DNA from 2 places in the Enterobacter sp. PL_is514 genome. Region 1 is predicted to be linked to the other one. Evidence: predicted binding sites of a transcription regulator. Region 1 holds the regulator's gene; the other holds the start of a gene.
The links. The regulator Fur, encoded in region 1, represses iron uptake genes when iron is present. The targets are predictions, from matches to a motif close to ATAATAATGAGAACNACTATCAA.
Positions count from the first base shown of each region.

Region 2: the regulator Fur is predicted to act here: its motif matches at 5,455-5,477, upstream of AC0TNG_RS09945 (Nramp family divalent metal transporter).

Region 1 covers NZ_JBVPGN010000036.1:130,289-137,980, forward strand. The annotation lists gene nagE (N-acetylglucosamine-specific PTS transporter subunit IIBC) at 1-222, shown strand, start outside; gene glnS (glutamine--tRNA ligase) at 392-2,059, shown strand; gene chiP (chitoporin ChiP) at 2,506-3,903, shown strand; gene chiQ (ChiQ/YbfN family lipoprotein) at 3,951-4,280, shown strand; gene fur (ferric iron uptake transcriptional regulator) at 4,377-4,823, opposite strand; gene fldA (flavodoxin FldA) at 5,113-5,643, opposite strand; gene ybfE (LexA regulated protein) at 5,799-6,086, opposite strand; gene ybfF (esterase) at 6,215-6,988, opposite strand; gene seqA (replication initiation negative regulator SeqA) at 7,172-7,692, shown strand, end outside.
Region 2 covers NZ_JBVPGN010000030.1:145,098-152,789, reverse strand. The annotation lists gene gltX (glutamate--tRNA ligase) at 1-325, shown strand, start outside; gene AC0TNG_RS09975 (YfeC-like transcriptional regulator) at 364-756, opposite strand; gene AC0TNG_RS09970 (YfeC-like transcriptional regulator) at 758-1,120, opposite strand; tRNA gene AC0TNG_RS09965 (tRNA-Ala) at 1,338-1,413, shown strand; tRNA gene AC0TNG_RS09960 (tRNA-Ala) at 1,455-1,530, shown strand; gene AC0TNG_RS09955 (sensor domain-containing phosphodiesterase) at 1,746-3,935, shown strand; gene AC0TNG_RS09950 (NupC/NupG family nucleoside CNT transporter) at 3,981-5,168, opposite strand; gene AC0TNG_RS09945 (Nramp family divalent metal transporter) at 5,517-6,755, shown strand; gene AC0TNG_RS09940 (DUF2502 domain-containing protein) at 6,789-7,139, opposite strand; gene mgrA (L-glyceraldehyde 3-phosphate reductase) at 7,267-7,692, opposite strand, start outside.

The DNA.
Region 1 (7,692 bases):
CTGAACGGTCAGGGCTTTACTCGCCTGGTGGAAGAGGGCGCTGAAGTGGTGGCAGGGCAGCCGATTCTGGAAATGGATCTGGACTTCCTGAACGCCAACGCGCGCTCCATGATAAGCCCGGTGGTTTGCAGCAACATTGACGACTTCAGCGGTCTGGTCATCCAGGCGAAAGGTCAGGTTGTTGCGGGTCAAACACCGCTATATGAGATTAAAGGCAAGTAATCGCTCCTGAGTAGAGTCATGCCTTAAGCGGCGGGGGATATCCTCCGCCGCTTTTTTTTGCAGCAAATGCCCCCATTATTTTCTTCAGAGACGTTTTAAGGGTTGTCACTACGTCCGGCTTATAAGATCATACGCCGTTATACGTTGTTTACGCTTTGAGGAATCCACGATGAGTGAGGCAGAAGCCCGCCCGAGTAACTTTATTCGTCAGATCATCGATGAAGATCTGGCCAGTGGTAAGCACACCACAATCCATACCCGTTTCCCGCCGGAGCCGAACGGCTACCTGCACATCGGGCATGCAAAATCTATCTGCCTGAACTTTGGCATTGCCCAGGACTACCAGGGCCAGTGCAACCTGCGTTTCGATGACACCAACCCAGTAAAAGAAGACATCGAATACGTTGAGTCCATTAAGAACGATGTCCAATGGCTGGGCTTCAACTGGTCTGGCGATATCTGCTACTCCTCTGACTATTTCGATCAGCTGTACGCCTATGCGGTAGAGCTTATCAACAAAGGTCTGGCGTATGTCGACGAGCTGTCTGCTGACGAAATCCGCGAATACCGCGGTACGCTGACCGCGCCGGGCAAAAACAGCCCGTTCCGCGATCGCAGCGTGGAAGAGAACCTGGCGCTGTTTGAAAAAATGCGTGCCGGTGGCTTCGAAGAAGGCAAAGCGTGCCTGCGTGCCAAAATTGACATGGCGTCTCCGTTCATCGTGATGCGCGATCCGGTGCTGTACCGCATCAAGTTCGCAGAACACCACCAGACCGGTAACAAGTGGTGCATCTACCCGATGTACGACTTTACCCACTGCATCAGCGATGCGCTGGAAGGCATCACTCACTCGCTGTGTACGCTGGAGTTCCAGGATAACCGTCGTCTGTACGACTGGGTGCTGGATAACATCACCATTCCTGTGCACCCGCGCCAGTACGAGTTCTCTCGTCTGAATCTGGAATACACCGTGATGTCCAAGCGTAAGCTGAACCTGCTGGTGACCGACAAGCACGTTGAGGGCTGGGATGACCCGCGTATGCCTACCATTTCTGGTTTGCGTCGTCGTGGTTACACTGCCGCGTCTATTCGTGAGTTCTGCAAACGTATCGGCGTGACCAAGCAGGATAACACCATTGAGATGGCTTCCCTGGAATCCTGCATTCGTGAAGATCTCAACGAAAACGCCCCGCGCGCGATGGCGGTTATCGACCCGGTGAAACTGGTCATCGAAAACTATCCGCAGGGTGAAAGCGAGCTGGTCTCCATGCCTAACCATCCGAACAAACCGGAAATGGGAAGCCGTGACGTGCCGTTCAGCGGCGAGATCTGGATTGACCGCGCTGACTTCCGCGAAGAAGCCAACAAGCAGTACAAGCGTCTGGTGCTGGGTAAAGAAGTGCGTCTGCGTAATGCTTACGTCATCAAAGCCGAGCGCGTTGAAAAAGATGCGGAAGGGAATATCACCACCATCTTCTGTTCTTATGACGCTGAAACGCTGAGCAAAGATCCTGCTGACGGCCGTAAAGTGAAGGGCGTTATCCACTGGGTGAGCGCATCCCACGCGCTGCCGGTAGAAATTCGTCTGTACGATCGTCTGTTCAGCGTGCCTAACCCGGGTGCGGCGGAAGACTTCCTGGCGACCATCAACCCGGAATCGCTGGTGATCAAGCAGGGTTATGCGGAACCTTCTCTGAAAGCTGCTGAAGCGGGCAAAGCGTTCCAGTTCGAACGTGAAGGTTACTTCTGCCTGGACAGCCGTTACAGCACCGCGGAAAAACCAGTATTTAACCGTACTGTAGGTCTGCGTGATACCTGGACGAAGATCGGCGAATAATATTGCTGCTCTGGTCAATGAGAGACAAACGCCGCACTGTGCGGCGTTTTTTTATATAACGATCAGGGTATTAAGCCAGGGCCTAAAGAGGCGTCATGAAAATATCAGGTCAATGAGGTGCTACTTATTTTTTAAAAAAAAGTTTGTGCCATTGCGAAAATCAAAAATGTTACATAAAAGGAAAGAGATACCACGTCTACCCACTGAAATACCTGATAATTCCCCGTCATTCCTCGCCTTCCCGTAAATGTTACAAAGCACTACCAATTATGTGCACTTCGTCATAATCCTGACTTTTGTCCGCTAAAAAGCATTGATAATTCGCGTCGCGAAAAATAACCTAAAGACGGTAGTTAATTCGAGGGTATTTAAAACTACCCCTGACCATTTGGTCTTTTTTATTTACGCCGTTTCAGGCGTTTTAATTCGTCAAAGAGGAATAATCTATGCGTACGTTCAGTGGCAAACGTAGTGCGCTGGCGCTGGCTATTGCCGGTGTGACAGCAATGTCGGGACTTGTGATTGCGCCAGAGGCAAAAGCAGCGGGTTTCATCGAAGATTCTACCCTCACGGGCGGTATTTATTACTGGCAGCGTGAGCGTGACCGTAAAGACGTCACTGAAGATAAATACAAAACCAACCTTTCTCACTCCACCTGGAACGCCAACCTGGACTTCCAGTCAGGCTATGCCGCGGATATGTTCGGTCTGGATATTGCTGCGTTTACCGCGATTGAAATGGCGGAAAACGGCGACAGCGGCCACCCGAACGAAATCGCCTTCTCCTCCAGCAACAAAGCCTATGATGAAGACTGGTCCGGGGATAAGAGCGGTATAAGCCTTTACAAAGCCGCGGCGAAATTTAAATACGGTCCGGTATGGGCGCGCGGCGGTTATATTCAGCCAACTGGCCAGACTCTGTTAGCGCCGCACTGGAGCTTTATGCCGGGTACCTATCAGGGTGCGGAAGCGGGAGCTAACTTTGACTACGGTGATGCGGGTGCGTTGAGCTTCTCCTATATGTGGACCAACGAGTACAAAGCGCCTTGGCACATCGAGATGGACAAGTTCTACCAGAACGATAAAAAAACCAAAGTCGATTACCTGCACTCGCTGGGCGCGAAATACGACTTCAAAAACGATCTGGTGCTTGAAGCGGCATTTGGTCAGGCACAAGGCTATATCGATCAGTACTTTGCTAAGGCCAGCTATAAGTTTGATGTCGCGGGTAGCCCGCTGAGTACTAGCTACCAGTTCTACGGTACGCGCGATAAAGTCAGTAACGGTGGGGTCAATGACATTTATGACGGCACCGCGTGGCTGCAGGCACTCACCTTCGGCTACAAGGTTGGTCAGGTTGATTTGCGTCTGGAAGGCACATGGGTGAAGGCGGAAGGGCAGCAGGGCTACTTCCTGCAGCGTATGACTCCGACCTACGCCTCCTCCAACGGCCGTCTTGATATCTGGTGGGATAACCGCTCAGACTTCAACGCCGACGGCGAGAAAGCGGTCTTCTTCGGTGCAATGTACGACCTGAAAAACTGGAACCTGCCTGGCTGGGCGGTGGGCGCTTCTTACGCTTACGCCTGGGACGCAAAACCTGCCGATATGGCAACACCGGACGCATACTACGATCCCAACTATCGCCTGAAAGAGTCTTCCTACAGCCTGGATGCAATCTATACCCTGCAGGATGGCCGCGCGAAAGGCACGATGTTCAAACTGCACTTCACCCAGTATGACAATCACTCCGATATCCCGAGCTATGCGGGCGGTTACGGCAACATTTTCCAGGATGAACGTGACGTGAAATTCATGGTTATCGCCCCATTCACCATCTTCTGATAAACGCACCGGCGGGCTGAGTCCCGCCGGTATGGAGACCGTATATGATGAAAAAAATCGTAGTCGTCGCGTTGCTGGCATCAGGGCTGGTGGCGTGTGCTCAGACTCAGGCACCAAAAGAGGACTCCCGCCTGAAGGAGGCGTATAGCGCCTGCATTAATACTGCGGAAGGATCGCCGGAGAAAATTGAAGCCTGCCAGAGCGTGCTAAACGTGCTGAAGAAAGAGAAAGCGCATGAGCAGTTCGCGACGCAGGAAAATGTCCGCGTAATGGATTACCAGGCCTGTATCCAGGCGCGTAAAACCGGTAACGATCAGGAAGTGGCGAAGCGTTGCGACCAGATTTGGAAAGAAATTCGAAGCAATAACAGTAAGTAACTCGCTGTTATCATGCCCGGTGGCGCTGCGCTACCGGGCATTTTTTTAGGCAAAAAAAAGCCAACCTTACGGCTGGCTCAGAGTATGAACACTTGTTTATTTCGCGTCGTGCGCGTGGTCGTCTTCGCGGCAATCGCCTTCAGCGCAATGACCGTAAAGGTACAGGCTGTGGTTGGTCAGGCGGATGCCATGACGCGCGGCGATTTCACGCTGGCGTGATTCGATGGAATCATCGCTGAATTCAATGACCTTGCCGCAATCGAGGCAGATCAGGTGATCGTGGTGCTGCTGCTGGGTCAGTTCGAAAACAGATTTACCGCCTTCGAAATTATGACGGGTAACAATGCCCGCGTCATCAAACTGGTTCAGCACGCGATAGACGGTAGCCAGCCCAATCTCTTCACCCATGTCGATAAGACGTTTATAAAGGTCTTCCGCACTGACATGGTGATTGTCTGGACCCTGAAGCACTTCAAGGATTTTTAACCGAGGAAGCGTAACTTTCAGGCCAGCCTTCTTTAATGCGGTATTGTTGTCAGTCATGCGGAATCTGTCCTGTTGCTAAACGATTCACTTCTGTAGGAAGTGACAGAAAATGCACCTGGGATAATGCGTCTCATTATAGAACTGCCATGGCTAAATGAAAACTGCAAGTCTCAGGCAAAATATGCTTATAAAAATGGGGTATCACCAACAAACTTGCTCAATGGAAAACCACATTTATCAGGGAGACATTGTACAGGTCTGGGCGAAAAAGTTAAAAGATTGTAGCGATTAATTTAATCGGTTTGACCTGGGGCATGGGCGCAACCGCAGTTGCGCCGCGAAATAATCAGGCGTTCAGAATATCGTCCAGGTGCAGTTCTTCACGGATCTGCTTCACCCACTTCTCAACACGCTCGGCGGTCAGTTCTGGCTGACGGTCTTCGTCGATGGCCAGACCCACGAAGTGATCGTCATCGGCCAGGCCTTTAGACGCTTCGAAGTGGTAACCGGCGGTCGGCCAGTGGCCTACAATAACCGCGCCATTCGGCTCAATGATGTCGCGGATGGTGCCCAGCGCGTCACAGAAGTATTCGGCGTAGTCTTCCTGATCGCCACAGCCAAACAGGGCGACCAGCTTACCGTTGAAGTCGACTTCTTCCAGCGTCGGGAAGAAATCATCCCAGTCGCACTGGGCTTCACCGTAGTACCAGGTTGGGATACCCAGCAGCAAAATGTCATAGCCTTCCAGATCTTCTTTGCTGCTCTTGGCGATGTCATGCACATCAGCAACGTCTTTACCGAGCTGTTTTTGAATGTTTTTTGCGATATTTTCGGTATTGCCGGTATCACTGCCAAAGAAAATGCCGATGATTGCCATGAGTAAAATAACCTCTTGAAACTTAATAGTATGGTGGCGCAATTCGGCCACGGATAAGGGCAATAATAGCAGAACTGGCAACCCTGCGGAAACAGCTATCGCGCAGGACTGCACTCTGTGCTACATGAAAAGGGCGATAAAGGGGATTTTCAGACTTATGCCTGGCCGCGTAACGTTTCAAGCTGCGCGATCAACATCTCTTCAATGAGTTCACTGCGGCTGATATTTCGCGCGTCGGCCAGCTCGTTCAGCGCATCGACGGCGTCGGCGTTAAGCTTCAGTTCGACACGCTTAAGCCCACGATTTTTATCGCGTTTAAGCTGGTTGCGTTTATTGATACGCAGCTGTTCATCGCGCGAAAGCGGATTCGTCTTGGGTCGTCCCGGGCGACGCTCATTCGCGAACAGATCTAGTGTCGTACGGTCCGTTTGTTCTTTGGCCATGATTCTGAGACTTCGGGGGAAACACGCCGCCCTGCTAATGCCCGGGCGATAAGCGCGCCATCATACATCACCAAAAACGGCACGCCAACGACTGGACGCCTGCAGCCTTCCAGTCGCTCTCTTTTTAATCAATTTGCAGTATCAGCAAGATAGCGGCGAATGGCGCGCAGCACGGCGTCAGGTTTTTCCGCATGCACCCAGTGCCCGGCACCGGCAATAACGTGGGCGCGAGCCTGCGGGAATTGGGCCAGCAGCGTGTCGCGGTACGCGTCGGTTACGTAAGGTGAGTTTCCGCCGCGAATAAAGAGGGTAGGGTGCGGCCAGGCGGGGACGGTTTTCCAGCCCACGATGTTGTTGTACTGGTCCCAGAGCACCGGCACGTTAAAACGCCATTGCCCGTCAACAAACGACTTCAGCAGGAACTGCACGACGCCTTCTTCATCAAGATGCTCACGCATGACGGCAGCCGCCTGTTGGCGTGTCGCGACACCCGCTTCTGTGACCGCATTAATGGCGGCAAAAATCTCGTCGTGACGACGGACGTCATAATCCACGGGCGCGACGTCAATTACCACCAGGCCGCTAATACGGTCCGGGGCCAGTGCCGTCAGGGCCATCACCGCTTTACCACCCATTGAATGCCCGATCAGCGTTACCTTCTGCAGGCTATGTGCGTCCAGCGTATCCAGCAGATCCTGCGCCATCGCCGCGTAGGTCATCTCGTCGGAACGCCCGGAAAGACCGTGATTGCGCATATCGACCTGTAAAATATCGTGGTCGGTAACCAGATCGCGTGCCAGCACGCCCAGGTTATCCAGGCTGCCAAAAAGCCCGTGAACCAGTACGATGGGAGAATTATTGTTCGGCGATTGTGCAGTTTGCGCTCGGGTATTCAATTTCATGGCAAAGTTCTTTTTTTACGTATGTCAGGTTAGGGTATCATGTTGACCATTCTGCCGCCCGGCTGCAAGGTTCCAGTTTAATCTGACTTTTGCCGCCAACCTGGTTTGACGCTATCCGCTGTTGGGATTTGACCTTATAATCCCAATGACTTGTATTCAGATAAGATATCGCACTGGATTAAGATGAAAACAATCGAAGTTGATGACGAACTCTATCAGTATATTGCCAGCCAGACGCGGCATATCGGGGAGAGCGCGTCCGACATTTTACGGCGCATGCTTAAAATTTCCGCCGCTTCACAGCCTGCTACCCCAGTCACCAAAGATGTCGTGTCTCAGCCGAGCGTTGTTGCACAAGCAAAACCTGCCGTGACGCCGGCAAAAGATAAAGTGCGCGCGATGCGCGAGCTGCTGCTCTCCGATGAATACGCGGAACAGAAAAAGGCGGTTAACCGCTTTATGCTGGTGCTGTCTACACTTTATTCACTGGATAACAAAGCGTTTGCTGAAGCGACCGAGTCGCTGCACGGTCGTACTCGCGTCTATTTCGCGGGCGACGAGCAGACGCTGCTGCAAAATGGCAATCAAACCAAACCCAAACATGTTCCTGGCACCCCATACTGGGTGATAACCAATACCAATACGGGCCGCAAGTGCAGCATGATTGAACACATCATGCAGTCCATGCAGTTCCCGGCGGAATT
Region 2 (7,692 bases), on a different contig from region 1:
CTATGAAGAGTTTGATGCGTTCGACGCGGACGCCGCGAAGAAACACCTCCGTCCGGTTGCGCGTCAGCCGCTGGAAGTGGTGCGTGATAAGCTGGCTGCCCTCACCGAGTGGACCGCTGAGAATGTGCATCACGCCATTCAGGCGACGGCAGACGAGCTGGAAGTCGGCATGGGTAAAGTCGGTATGCCACTGCGCGTCGCGGTGACCGGTGCGGGTCAGTCTCCGGCGCTGGATGTAACGGTTCATGCCATCGGCAAGTCGCGCAGCGTGGCGCGCATTAACAAGGCGCTGGACTTCATCGCTGAACGTGAAAATCAGCAGTAATCACGTCTACAAAAACGGCAGGGTAACCTGCCGTTTTTTTATGCCTCTTTTTCCGCGATACCCAGACGTGTAAGAAAACCGTGTATACCCTCGCGTTTCAATAAAGCGTCCAGACGCTTCTGCTCTGACGGAGTCATACTCTCCAGCGTCTCAATAATGCCCGGAGACAGGTTTGAAGAGGGTCCATTATAGGCAGACGTGGCCTCAGCGAGATGGTAAACCGCCTGACGGTTACGGATCGCCGGGAGGCTTATAATATGTTCCTTCACGCGCGCATCAACATGAATGAGCCGAGCCCGACCCCCCTTTACGCCGTTGAGTCCTTCCGTTTTCCACCCCTGCTGGCGTATCCAGCGATTAACCGTTTGTCTGGCAACGCCTAAACACTCCGCCAGCTCTTCCGTGGTCATTTTGCTACGTAATTTTTTCATATCAGTTCTGATCGCGAATCCCTAAACGTTGCAACAATCCGGTAATCCCTTCCCGCATTAACAGCGATGTCATCTGCTTCTGCTCTTCCGGCGTCATTTCATTGGCCAGCGTGAGGAGTAGGGTGTGAAGCGAACCGTCAAGGCTGGTGCCTTCTGGCAGTTCAGACGTTTCACTTGCCCGACGTGCGCTGCGGATAAAGTCACGGACTTTTTCGTTCACATGCACCAGGCGCGCTTTCCCGCCCTGGACGCCTGGCTTTGGTGATGTAATCCAACCCTCTTTGCGTACCCATTTATTGATGGTCTGGCGGCTATAGCCAGTGAGGAGGGCTAACTCTTCTGGCGTCATTCGTTCCTTGATCATGCAATTTCCTGAATATCTGTGGGGTTAATTAACGGCTCATTTTATAGCACCGTTTTACGTGAAAACGTGACAGGCTTAACTCCTGACTGCGAGCAGGCTCGCAAAGTGATTCATTTGCATGATTTTTCGGCGATTGAATGGCTTGAATTGATTTTGCCGTTGACACTCCGCAGCGGAATTCATATTATGCCGCCCGTCAACATGACAGCTTTACGATGGGGCTATAGCTCAGCTGGGAGAGCGCTTGCATGGCATGCAAGAGGTCAGCGGTTCGATCCCGCTTAGCTCCACCAAACTCTGAACCCAACAGAGTGCGGTTAGTAAAGTAACATGTGGGGCTATAGCTCAGCTGGGAGAGCGCTTGCATGGCATGCAAGAGGTCAGCGGTTCGATCCCGCTTAGCTCCACCAAAATTGTAAACCCTCGTCAAAAGACGAGGGTTTTTTTTATGTGTTTGTAACACCCTCTCCCGTATTTTGTTATCAAAAAGAAGGTATTCTCGTACCTCACCTCAATCGACATCAATAAAGCAGTCTATAAATAGACTTGAACTTGATTCGTGCAATTAATAAACCTATTATCCACCCGGTCAATGATTCGAACGGATAATATACTCATCAGCTTAATGAATAGAAAAACGTACAATAATGTAAAGATATTTATAATTGCCCTGACACTTTGTCTGATTGCGGTACCTGTCTCCCGTTATCTCTCCCCCCGAGCAATGGTTAATGGTCACGACGTTTATTTAGCATGGCTACCGCTAAGCGTTATGCTGGCAGTAATTCTGCTATTTGGGCGCAGGGCAATTCTTCCCATTGTGTTAGGTTTTACTGTCACTAATTTATTTTATGTTAATTTAGCACCGCTACAATATTCAGTTTTACTGTTCTGTCAGACCTTTGCGCTGTTTGCGGCGTGCGGCCTGCTGCGCCTCATGCTGGGCAAGCGCTGGCGTCACAGCATCCCTAACAAGCACATCGGGCTACGTATATTCTGGCTCGGTTTTATTGTGCCATTAGGTATTAAACTGTCGATGTATATGGCAGGCTATTTGTTTGATTTTCCGGTGACTATTTCCACCTTTTTCGGCGAAGGAACGGTAATTTATAACGTTGTGGATATACAAAGCCTGATATGTGCGGCATTGATTTTTACCATGATGTTCTATTACCCATTAAGAATGATAATTAATCCTCGTTATGCCATGACCTTCTGGCGGCGAAGCGTGAAGCCCGTGTTTAATCACAAGAATCTATTATTTATTTTTGTCTGGCTGATGCTTTTAGGCTTCATTCTCATCATTTTATGTGGTCCTTTTGAATCACCGGTCATTGCGGGCTACTTGATGCCGCTGATTTTTATTCTTTTTACCTTAGCGATAAGCCGCCTGACCTATGCGCTTATCTCTCTGCTGTGGGCTGCATCCGCGCTCCTGCTGTTGACCTACAACTACAACTTCCTTAACGGAGTGGAATCGGGCCATTCGCTCTCTTTTATCCTGTCCGTGCTTATCTCTTTTGCTATCTGTCTGCTTTACATGTCACGAATTTACCAGCGCAGCGAGTGGCTGAAACGGGGCTGGCAGGGCAGGGCGCTGACCGATCCGCTGACCGGTTTGCCCAATATTCGTGCGCTGGAGGATTACCTCGAGATTCATCCGGATGCCAAAGTGTGCATTCTGCGTATGGACAACCTGGAGTTTTTGAGCCGCCACTACGGGATTATCATGCGGGTCCACTGCAAACGTACGATCGCCACGTCGCTACAGCCGCTTTTGCAGAAAGATGAGACGCTCTTCCAGCTTCCGGGAAGCGAACTGGTGCTGGTATTACTGGGGCCGGGAACCGCCGAGCGTCTCCAGCATATGGTCGATCGGCTGAACAGCCGTAAGATTTTCTGGAACAACACCGGGCTGGATATTGAATTTGGCGCGTCCTGGGGAATGGTCGAAAACGGCGAAAAGCTGCATCACACGCTGGGACAGCTGAGCTGGCTGGCAGAGCAGGCCTGCGGAGAGCAAAACGTTCTCGCGCTCACAAATAGCCTTGAGGCGGCATCAGGCCAAACGACAGAGCGTGTCCTGATGCTGGCGCGAATTAAGCATGCCCTTGAGGCGGGGCAGTTCCATTTATACGCGCAACCGATCCAGAAAGCGGACGGGAGCGGGTATTACGAAATCCTGGCGCGTATGGAGAGCGAGGGCGAGATCTTCACCCCTGACCGCTTTATTCCGCTGATTGCCCAGTTCAACCTCAGCCATCGGTTTGATATGTGCGTCATGGAAAAATTACTGGTGTGGCTGCGCGATCACCCTGCAACGCAGGCTGGCGCCCGTTTTTCCGTCAATCTGATGCCGCTCACGCTGATGCAAAAAGAGGTGGCGAACGAGATTTGCGCGCTCTTTGAACGCTACGGCGTTGCGCCGCAGGCCGTCGTGATTGAGATCACCGAAGAGCAGGCCTTCTCAAACTCTGGCTGCAGCATCCACAATATTCAGCAGCTGCGGGATTACGGTTTCCGGATTGCCATTGATGATTTTGGTACTGGCTACGCCAACTACGAGCGTCTCAGACGTCTGCAGGCAGATATCATTAAAATTGACGGCTGTTTTGTTAAAGACATTTGTACCGACGATATGGATGCGATGATCGTGCAGTCGATGTGTAATCTGGCGAAGACGAAATCGCTGTGCGTTGTAGCGGAATATGTAGAAACACCCGAGCAGCGGGAGATGCTGCTTCGCTTCGGCGTGGATTACCTGCAGGGCTACCTGATAGGCAAACCTAAACCGTTGGATGAATTGCGGGCATAAAAAAACCGGGAGCCAGCTCCCGGTTTTTTGTTTAACGGTAAAACGTTAGAGTACCAGCGCCGCGATGGAAGCAGACAGGACGCTCACCAGCGTAGAGCCGTAAACCAGCTTCAGGCCAAAGCGAGAAACCACGTTACCCTGTTCTTCGTTCAGACCTTTAATCGCACCCGCGATAATCCCGATGGACGAGAAGTTAGCGAAGGAGACCAGGAACACGGAGAGAATGCCTTCCGCGCGCGGAGAAAGCGTGCTGGCAATTTTCTGCAGATCCATCATCGCAACGAATTCGTTAGAAACCAGCTTGGTTGCCATGATACTGCCCACCTGCAGCGCTTCGTGAGCCGGAACACCCATCACCCATGCAACTGGGTAGAAGATGTAACCCAGAATGCCCTGGAAGGAGATACCCAGCACCGCGGCGAACAGGGCGTTCAGGCCAGAAATCAGCGCAATGAAGCCGATCAGCATGGCGGCAACGATAATCGCCACTTTGAAACCGGCCAGAATGTACTCACCCAGCATTTCGAAGAAGCTCTGGCCTTCGTGCAGGTTTGACATCTGGATGTTCTCTTCGCTGGCGTCAACGCGGTACGGGTTGATCAGCGACAGAACGATAAAGGTGCTAAACATGTTCAGAACCAGCGCCGCAACAACATACTTTGGCTCCAGCATGGTCATATACGCGCCCACGATAGACATGGAAACGGTAGACATTGCGGTTGCCGCCATGGTGTACATGCGGTTGCGGGACATTTTGCCGAGAATATCTTTATACGCGATGAAGTTCTCAGACTGACCGAGGATCAGGGAACTGACGGCGTTAAAGGATTCCAGCTTGCCCATGCCGTTCACTTTGGATAACAGGAAGCCAATTCCACGAATAATGAACGGCAGAACGCGGATGTGCTGCAGAATACCGATCAGTGCGGAGATGAAGACGATTGGGCAGAGAACCTTCAGGAAGAAGAACGCCAGACCTTCGTCGTTCATTTTACCGAAGACAAAGTTGGTCCCTTCATTGGCGAATCCGAGCAGTTTTTCGAACATTTCGGAGAAGCCTTTTACGAAGCCGAGGCCTACGTTGGAGTTCAGGAAGAACCACGCAAGTAAAACTTCAATGACCAGCAGCTGGACAACATAACGGATACGAATTTTTTTGCGGTCTGTGCTGACCAGCAATGCAAGTGCAGTAACGACAACAAGTGCCAGGACAAAATGAAGGACGCGGTCCATATTTGCTCCAAATATGAGGCAGGTTTAATTTTCGTGCACATTCTATGTAACAAGCGAAAAGAAAACGAGATCGAGGGCACACTATAGTTACATCCTGTGACGAGTCTCAAAAATAGTGATCCACAATACATTTTTGTTATGTTAGGTAAATGAGTGAAAAGTTAAGTTTGTGTGCTAGTCTTCACAAAAGCGCGCGCGATTTCAGTTTCTGTTAGATCGCCCCACTTACCCGCCCGTCTATCGTTCAAAGCTATCAGAGAAATCACTGTAAACTTCACAAATGAACTTGATAATCATTCTCATTTTGATAGCATTAAACATAGCAAAGGCTATATTTCAGAGGCAGAAATGACAAACAGTCGCGTAGAGGGTAGCAGTGGCAGAGCCGCGCGCAAGTTGCGGTTCGCATTAATGGGACCTGCGTTCATCGCTGCCATTGGCTATATCGATCCAGGTAACTTTGCGACCAATATTCAGGCCGGGGCCAGCTTCGGCTATAAGCTGCTGTGGGTGGTCGTCTGGGCTAACCTGATGGCGATGCTGATTCAGATGCTCTCTGCAAAGCTGGGGATTGCCACGGGCAAAAACCTGGCGGAGCAAATTCGCGACCATTATCCGCGTCCGGCCGTCTGGCTCTACTGGATCCAGGCGGAAATCATCGCTATGGCCACTGACCTCGCTGAGTTTATCGGCGCAGCGATCGGCTTTAAGCTGATTCTGGGCGTGTCGCTGTTGCAGGGGGCGGTACTCACCGGGATTGCCACGTTCCTGATCCTGATGCTACAGCGTCGGGGTCAAAAGCCGCTGGAGAAGGTCATTGGCGGTCTGCTGCTGTTTGTCGCGGCGGCCTATATCGTCGAGCTGATTTTCTCACAGCCGAATCTGGCGCAGCTCGCTAAAGGTATGGCGATCCCAAGCCTGCCAACCTCGGAAGCGGTGTTCCTGGCCGCCGGGGTATTAGGGGCGACCATCATGCCGCATGTGATTTACCTGCACTCCTCGCTGACGCAGCATCTCCACGGTGGGACGCGCAAAGAGCGTTACTCCGCCACCAAATGGGACGTGGCGATCGCCATGACCATCGCCGGGTTTGTCAATCTGGCGATGATGGCTACCGCAGCTGCCGCTTTCCACTTTAACGGTCACACCGGTATTGCCGATCTCGACCAGGCGTATCTCACGCTGGAGCCGCTACTGAGCCATGCTGCCGCCACGATATTTGGTCTTAGCCTGGTGGCTGCCGGTCTTTCTTCCACGGTGGTGGGCACGCTGGCAGGCCAGGTGGTGATGCAGGGGTTTGTCCGGTTCCATATTCCGCTGTGGGTGCGTCGCTCCGTCACCATGCTGCCGTCATTTGTGGTGATTCTGATGGGGCTCGACCCAACGCGAATTCTGGTCATGAGCCAGGTGCTGCTAAGCTTTGGCATCGCACTGGCGCTGGTGCCGCTGCTGATCTTTACCAGCGACAAAAACCTGATGGGCGAACTGGTCAACTCAACGCTGGTGAAACGGACCGGGTGGGCCATCGTGGTGGTGGTGGTGGCGCTGAACCTGTGGCTGCTGATTGGTACAGCGTTGGGACTCTAAAAGAAAAAGGAGCCGTGAGGCTCCTTTTTGCTATTAGTCGTCATGACCGTGGTGGCCATGTCCGTGACCTTTGCCGCGACCCCAGCCGCCGCGACGGTCATCACGATCGTTCCACCCTTCACGGTAGCCGCGCTCGTAGGCGCTGTCTTTATACCAGCCGCGGTGTCTGCCGTTATCATGTTTCCACCAGCGGTCTCCGCGCCACTCATAGTGACGGTTCCAGTAGTCACGGTCGCGCCAGTAGCCACCGTCCCAGTATCTGCCGTAGTCATCACGATCGCCAATTTGTAATTTTACTGATGGCAACAGGGTGATTTCGCCCGCAGTGGCGATCAGCGGGGCTGAAGCCAGTAATACCGCTGCAAGAATCAGTGACCTGAACATACTCTTTCTCCTTCACGATCGGGGCCTTTGTGGGGCCTGTTAACGCAATTTTACGAGTTGGTAAAGCCTCGTTTCATCGCCTCAACTCCGAATTCCTGAGGGAGAGCACTTTTTGCTAAAAGTGGTTCTATTTTGAGCTGATCAGAATGCCTTCTATACGGGACAGTTCTTCCTCAGAGAAATGGCGGTTTGCCAGCATGCCCACGGCGTCATCAATCTGCGCCGCTTTACTTGCCCCAATCAGCACCGAGGTTACTTCCTCATGGCGCAATACCCAGGCCAGCGCCATCTGGGACAACTTCTGGCCGCGCTCTTCCGCCATGGCGTTCAGCTTTCTAACCTTCTCCAGCTTCTCTTCGGTTATCTGGTCAGGGTTAAGGAACTGACTGCCGCTTGCCGCGCGTGAGTCTGCCGGAATGCCGTTCAGATAGCGGTTGGTCAGTTGCCCGCCGGCCAGGGGCGAGAAGGGAATACAGCCAACCCCTTTTTCCTGCAGCACGTTCAGCAGTCCCGCTTCCGGCGCACGTTCAAAGAGGGAGTATTTCGGCTGGTG